2 regions of the Nitratireductor sp. J20-h4 genome follow, and region 1 is predicted to be linked to the other one. Evidence: predicted binding sites of a transcription regulator. Region 1 holds the regulator's gene; the other holds the start of a gene.
What was found. Region 1 encodes PhoB, which activates phosphate uptake and scavenging genes when phosphate is short. Its sites were predicted from a motif close to TGTCATNNANCTGTCAT; they were not measured.
Positions count from the first base shown of each region.

Region 2: the regulator PhoB is predicted to act here: its motif matches at 2,539-2,555, upstream of olsB (l-ornithine N(alpha)-acyltransferase).

Region 1 is NZ_CM165557.1:3,608,154-3,611,964, forward strand. Features, by position in the region: gene ACT2B0_RS17330 (FG-GAP repeat domain-containing protein) at 1-1,133, shown strand, start outside; gene phoB (phosphate regulon transcriptional regulator PhoB) at 1,152-1,841, opposite strand; gene phoU (phosphate signaling complex protein PhoU) at 1,860-2,573, opposite strand; gene pstB (phosphate ABC transporter ATP-binding protein PstB) at 2,614-3,429, opposite strand; gene pstA (phosphate ABC transporter permease PstA) at 3,443-3,811, opposite strand, start outside.
Region 2 is NZ_CM165557.1:4,189,318-4,193,128, forward strand. Features, by position in the region: gene ACT2B0_RS20300 (endonuclease/exonuclease/phosphatase family protein) at 1-688, shown strand, start outside; gene ACT2B0_RS20305 (MBL fold metallo-hydrolase) at 699-1,472, opposite strand; gene olsB (l-ornithine N(alpha)-acyltransferase) at 1,629-2,462, opposite strand; gene ACT2B0_RS20315 (response regulator) at 2,579-3,811, opposite strand, start outside.

The sequences.
Region 1 (3,811 bases):
TCGACCGCAGCGCGCCCGGCTCGCCCTGGGGCACCTGCCACGACAACCGGCTCTACCGGCCGGGCGCCGGCCCCCGGCCAGACTATGCCGCCGCCAGTGCGCTCAGGCCGGGTTATTGCGCGCTGTCGATGCTGTTCACCGACTGGAACCGCTCGGGCACGCCGGCGCTGCGCATCACCAATGACCGGCATTATTATCGCGGCGGCCAGGAACAGCTCTGGCGCGTCGAGCCCGGCCGTCCGCCGCGCGCCTATCGCAAGTCCGAAGGCTGGCAGCACCTGACGATCTGGGGTATGGGCATCGCCGAGGGCGACCTCGACGGCGACGGCTTTCCCGAATACGCGCTGACCTCGATGGGCGACACCAAGCTGCAAAAACTCTCCCAAGAGGCCGCCGATGACGAGCCCGCCTATGTCGACATCGCCTTCGAAAAGGGCGCGACCGCCCACCGCCCCTACGCCAGCGACGATCTGAAACCGTCGACCGGCTGGCATTCCGAATTCGCCGACCTCAACAATGACGGCCTGCTCGATCTCTTTATCGCCAAGGGCAATGTCGAGCGCATGCCCGACTTCGCCGCGGTCGATCCCGACAACCTGCTATTGGGCCAATGGGACGGCACCTTCGTGGAGGCCGGTCACCTGGCCGGTATCGACCGGCCGACCAAGGGGCGCGGCGCGATCGTCACCGATTTCAACGCAGACGGCATGCTCGACCTCATCGTCGTCAATCGCGAGCAGAACCTGTCGCTGTTTCGCAATCGCGGCGCCAGGACGGCGTTCGGCACAAGGCCGATGGGCAATTTCCTGGCCGTGGAGCTCAGCCAGCCGGAACCCAACCGCCACGCCGTTGGCGCGCTCATTTCGGTCAAGGCCGGCAACAACACCTATAACCGCACCGTTCAGGTCGGCGGCGGCCACGCCTCCGGCCATGCCGGTTTCGTCCATGTCGGGCTGGGCACCGCCGAACGGGCCCAGGTGCGCGTCAAGTGGCCGGACGGCGAATGGAGCGCGCCTTACCGGGTGTTCGCCAACAATTTTGTGCTGATTGCGCGCGAGACCGACGCGGCGCGCTACTGGTATCCGCCCGACACACCGGACGCCGACAGCTGGAAGGCGAGCGGCGCACAATAACGCCGCGATCCATCGGTTCTAACCGTCCTTGATCGCGTAGCCCGCCCCGCGAATGGTGCGGATGACATCGGGCAGCCGGCCGACATTGACAGCCTTGCGCAACCGACCGACATGCACGTCGACCGTGCGTTCGTCGATATAGATCGTCTCGCCCCACACATTGTCGAGCAACTGGCTGCGCGAGAACACGCGGCCTGGATGCTGCATCAAGAATTCCAGCAGCCGGAACTCCGTCGGGCCGAGACGGATCTCGCTCTTGCCACGATAGACGCGGTGCGCCTCACGGTCGAGCATGATGTCGCCGACTTTCAAGACGCTCGACAGCACTTCGGGCTTGGCGCGTCGCAGCAACGCGCGCACGCGCGCGATGAACTCCGGCGTCGAGAACGGCTTGACGAGATAGTCGTCGGCGCCGGTCGACAGGCCGCGCACGCGGTCGCTTTCCTCGCCCCGCGCCGTCAGCATGATCACCGGCAGGCGCTCGGTCTCGGGCCGCATGCGCAGCCGCCGGCACAGTTCGATGCCCGATACCGCCGGGACCATCCAGTCGAGCACCAGAAGATCGGGCACGCTTTCCTGCAGGCGCAGTTCCGCCTCGTCGCCGCGGGTGATCACCTCGACCTGATAGCCCTCCGCCTCAAGATTGTATTTGAGCAGCACGCATAACGGCTCCTCATCCTCCACGACCATGATCTTCGCAGCGTTCATCGCCAAGTCGACACCCCGTCAGGCTTCGGAAGCCGCGCTCGAAACGGCTGTTTCGTCGAGCTTCGGCCGGTTGATGGGGAGTTGTTCGCCGGTCATCACATAATAGGCGTTCTCGGCGATATTGGTCGCATGATCGCCGATGCGCTCGAGGTTCTTGGCACAGAACAACAAATGCGTGCAGGCGGTGATGTTGCGCGGATCTTCCATCATATAGGTCAGCAGTTCGCGGAAGATGGCGGTGTATTTGATGTCGATCTTCTCGTCCCCGGCCCTGAGATCCTTGAGCGCCGCGGCGTCGCGCGCGACATAGCGGTCGACGATGCCCGAAGCCTGGGCATGCACCATCTCCGCCATCGATTCGATCGACTGCGACAGGCTTTTCGGGGTGGTCGTCTGGCCGACGGCCCCGACACGCTTGGCGATGTTCTTGGCAAGATCGCCGATCCGTTCCAGATCGCCCGCCATGCGGATCGCGCCGATCACCGCGCGCAGATCCTGCGCCATCGGCTGGCGCCGGGCGATCAGCGTGATCGCCCGCTCGTCGAGCTCGCGCTGCTTGGCGTCCATGATCGTATCGTCGGACACGACCCGCTGCGCCAGCGGATTGTCCGACGACAACAGCGACCGCGTGGCGTCGGCGACCATCGTCCCCGCAAGGTCGCCCATCTCGCGGATCAGGCGGTCGACGCCTTCCAACTCCTCGCCGAAAGAAGTGACGATATGTTCGCCCATCGGTTCATCCTTGCATTCGAAAAAACGCGCAAGCGCCGGGTCAGCCGAACCGGCCGGTGATGTAGTCCTGCGTGCGCTTGTCGTCGGGATTCGTGAACATCTTGTCGGTCGCCCCTTCCTCGACCAGATAGCCGAGATGGAACATCGCCGTGCGCTGCGAGACGCGGGCGGCCTGCTGCATGGAATGGGTCACGATCACGATGGTGTAGTTCTGCCTGAGTTCGTCGATCAGCTCCTCGACCTTGGCCGTGGCGATCGGGTCGAGCGCCGAACACGGCTCGTCCATCAGGATGACCTCGGGCGACACGGCGATGGCGCGGGCGATGCACAGGCGCTGCTGCTGGCCGCCGGAAAGCCCGGTTCCCGGCTCCTGCAGCCTGTCCTTGACCTCGTCCCAGAGCGCAGCCTTGCGCAGGCTCGATTCCACCACTTGGTCGAGCTCCGCCTTGTTCCTGGTCAGGCCGTGAATGCGCGGACCATAGGCGACGTTCTCGTAGATCGACTTGGGAAACGGGTTCGGTTTCTGAAACACCATGCCGACGCGGGCGCGCAGTTCGACGACGTCGATCCTGGGGTCGTAGATATCCTCGCCGTCGAGCGTAATATCGCCGCCGACGCGGCAGATCGCGATCGTGTCGTTCATCCGGTTGAGACAGCGCAGAAAGGTGGATTTGCCGCAGCCGGACGGGCCGATCAGCGCCGTCACCTGCTTTTCGGGAACGTCGAGATCGACCCCGAACAACGCCTGCTTGTCCCCGTAGTGAACGGTGACGCCCTTGCCGCGCATCTTGATCGCGGCAATGTCCGTCTGGTCGGCGATTTGCTGTTCAACACCAGCTTCGGTCAGCATGTTCATCGTCCTCACTCCGTTACCACCGCCGTTCGAAGCGCTTGCGCAGCACGACGGCGATGGCGTTCATGATCACAAGAAATCCGAGCAGGATCAAAATCGCGGCGGACGTCTTTTGCTGAAAGGCGGGTTCCGGAAAATCGGCCCACATGAAAATCTGCACCGGCAGGACGGTCGCCGCGTCGGTGAACCCGCCGGGTATGTCGACGATGAAGGCGACCATGCCGATCATCAGGAGCGGCGCCGTTTCGCCCAGCGCCTGGGCCATGCCGATGATCGTCCCGGTCATGATGCCGGGCATGGCCAGCGGCAAGACGTGATGGAAGACGGTCTGGACCTTGGAGGCCCCGATGCCCAGCGCCGCCTCGCGGATCGACGGCGGCACCGC
Region 2 (3,811 bases), 580 kb from region 1:
GATGGAAGTGGACGATGGCTGGGCCGCCGCCCTGTCGCCGCTTACCGGCTTGTATCCGCATGTCGTGTCGCGCCCGCAGAACAACAGCTACGGCATGATCGTCGCAAGCCGTCTGGAGCTCGCCGACATCGCGCTCCAGTGTTTGCTGACCAAGGACGTGCCCTCGGTGGTGGCGACGGTCCGAACGAAGGCTGGCCGGCGCTTCCGGCTCTATGCCCTCCATCCCGAACCGCCGGTGCCGCACCGCGGCACCACGGGGCGCGATGGGGAAACCGCGCTGGTCGCGCTTCGTGTGCGCGAGGAGACATTGCCGGTGATCGTCACCGGCGACCTCAACGACGTCGCCTGGTCGACGACCACCCGCCGGTTTCGCCGGGTCAGCCGCCTGCTCGATCCGCGTATCGGCCGGTCTGTCTTTTCCACCTTCGATGCCCGCATCCCGCTGCTGCGCTGGCCTCTCGACCATCTGTTCCATTCCGCCGAGTTCCGGCTGGTCGGCATGCGGCGGCTGGCGCCGTGCGGGTCCGACCACTTCCCTGTCTCCTTCGATCTGGTGCTGTGCTCCGAGCCCGACGCGGACAGCCACCCCCAACCGGCCGATGGCGACGACGTCGCACACGCGCGCGAACTGGTCGAATCCGCCCGCAAACGCGACGAAAAGCCGATCGGCGGCGACTGGGAGACCTGACGGCGCCGGATCAGCCGTACCAGGGCCCCTGAACGATTTCGGTCTCAACTCCCGCTTCGGCAACCTTGCCGGCGAAGGCCTGCGGATCGCTGCCCTTATAGTGGTACGGATAGGCGTAATCCGGCTTGAATTCGGCGACGGCCGAACTCGCCTGGTCGATATCCATCGTGAACGGCAAGTTCATCGGCACGAAGGCGATGTGGATCTTTTCCAGCGCCCGCATTTCGGGGATGTCCTCGGTATCGCCGGCAATATAGACGCGGCGGCCGTCGATGGTCAGCACATAACCGTTGTCGCGGCCCTTGGGATGGTACTTTAGCCGCGCCTCCGTGGTGTTGTAGGCGGGAACGGCGTCAACGCTGAGCGCGCCGATATCGGTGCTTTGACCATTGCCGATCGCGGTGGCCCTGGCCTTGAGATCGTCGGGCAGCATGTCGAAGACGGCCGGATTGGTGATCAGCCGGGTGCCATCCTGAACCAGCGCCTCAAGTGTCTCGACATTGTAGTGGTCGCCGTGCTCGTGCGTGATCAGGATCAGGTCTGGCGCCGGCCGGCCCTGATAGGCCTCGGCGCCACCAACCGGATCGTTGTAGATCACCAGTCCCGGCACGGTCATGACGAAGGACGCGTGGGCAATCGGATGGACGGTGATTTTTCCGCTGTCGGTGTCGTAGCTGTCGCCGTTCACCTGGGCGCGGGCGTGAAACGGCACCAATGTGGTCGCGCCGAGCCCGACAAGGCCTGCCGCGCCGAGCTTGAGTGTATCGCGTCGTGTGAAGATCATTCCTGCCTCCGTTCGCTGGAGAAGCTGTTGCGTGTGGTGCAAACCGGCAGGACTCTCCCACACTCGGAGCCGGCCGCAACCGACGTTAATGTGAGCGGTTCGGGAAATCCGGACGTTCGGCCGCTGCGTAGGAGACAGATCGTGCCGTCGGGCGATTTAAGCCGCGAAACGCTGGGCGTCGGCGCCGTAATAATTGATGTAGCGGCCGGCGATCCACTCGACGGGCAGAATCACGAACACATCGGTGGTGTGGAAATCTGCATCCACCACGCAGCCCTCGCCGAAACGGGCCCCGACCCGCAGATAGCCCTTGATCAGCGGCGGCAGCTCGGCCATCGCGGCGCGGCTGTCGATCGCTTCGGCCGGCATCAGGTCCATCGTCTGGTAGCGCGACGGCACGGCGCGGACGCGCCACGCGTCTTCGGCGCGGAATTTGTGGGCGAGATAGGACAAGGCCCGCGCGTGGGCGGCCGGAAAGACGCCCGGAAAGGATGCACAGCCGGTCATCACGTCGATGCTATGCCGCCGGCAATAGGCCCATATGCCCTGCCACAAGAGTTCGACCGTGCGCTTGGATCGATAGTCCGGCAGCACGCAGGACCGGCCCAGTTCTAGAAACCGGCGCTCGGAATGCCGGGCGACAAGCGATTCGAGCTCGAATTCGTCGGTGGAATAGAATCCGCCGGCCGAGGCTGCGATTTCCTGGCGCAACAGCCGGTAGGTGCCGACAATGCGACGCGGATCGGGGCCGGGCAGCGTGGTGTCGAAGACGAGCAGATGATCGCAGATCGAATCGAAATGATCGGCGTCGCGCTGCTGCAGCATGTCGCCGCGCGCGCCGAGTTCGTCGTAAAACACCCGGTAGCGCACCTCCTGCGCCGCCGCGATTTCGCTCTCGTCGCGGGCAAGGCGCACCTCGAGCGTGCCGATTCGGCCCAGCACCTCGCCCGGCGCGACCGTCTCCAAGCCGCGGGCGGCTGGTGAAGGCATGTCCTTCCCGATCGCGCGCATCGGCATGGTCGATTCTCCCTCGTCGCGAGACTGCTCGCGCAGATACGAAGCCATGACTACAATAGGATGACAGCCGACTCGCCGCAAGCACAGCCTCAGGCGGCGACCTGGTGGCGGACGGCCTCCACCAGGTCGTGCGGGTCGAGCGGCTTGGTCACGAAACCGTTGGCGCCGTGCGACAGCACGTCGTGACGGGTTTTTTCCTGGCTGTCGGCCGACAACACCATGATCGGCACCGCCGCCAGCCCCTTTTCCTCCTCGTGCTTGCGAATCAGGGCGATGGCGTCGAGCCCGTCCATGACCGGCATGTGGAGATCCATCAGCACGATATCGAAGGGTCGGCGGCCGCGCGCGGCACGCACGGCTTCCACGGCGGCCTTGCCGTCGCGGACGTGATGCACGACATGGCCAGCCTTTTCGAGCACCGAACGGGCCATCAGCGCGTTGATCTCGTTGTCCTCGGCGATCAGGACCTGCAGGCTCGAGGCGCTCTTGGCCGACGGCTTGCGACGCTTGACCTCGAGGCGGTGAACGGTGCCGTGAGCCGGCGCATCGCCGGCGCCGTGGGTGAGGATGCGCAACAGGGTGCGCCCGCGCACCGGGCGGGCCAGGAAGGTCGAATAGCCGACCGCGCGATACTGGAACAGGCGGCCCCGATCGCCGGGCGCGATCAGGATCACCCCCTCGAGAGCGCGGGCGGCGACATCGCGAAGCCCGGCCAGGATCGCGCCGTCGCCCGATTCGAAGACAGCATCGATTAAAACGATCTCGAACGGTTCCTTGCGGGTGCGGATCAGTTTTTCCGCGTCGGACGGACTGCGCGCCACGGCGGCGCTGCCGCCATGGGCGGTTGCCGTCGCCATCATGGCGTCGGCCTCGACCGCATTCGCCGAAACGATCAGAATCGATTTGCCGTGCAGGGCGGCGGGATTGTCTTGCGCGAACACGGTGTCGGCCGGCAGCGGCAGGTCGAAGGAGAATTCCGAACCCTTGCCGACCTCGCTCTCGACGACGATGTGCCCGCCCATGGCATCGACGATGCGCTTGGAAATCGCCAGGCCGAGGCCGGCGCCGCCATGTTTTCGCGTCGGCGTGCCGTCGACCTGCTCGAACTCGCGAAAGATGCGGCCGATTTCGGCGGTGGTCAGGCCGGGACCGCTGTCGATCACCGAGAACCGCAGGGCCGGCGCCTCGCCATCACCGCTGATGCCGACGCGAACCAGCACGCCGCCTTCCTCGGTGAATTTCACGGCGTTGCCGATCAGGTTGAGCAGAATCTGCCGCAGGCGCCCGGGATCGGCCTCAATGGTAGCCGGAACGCCCTGCGT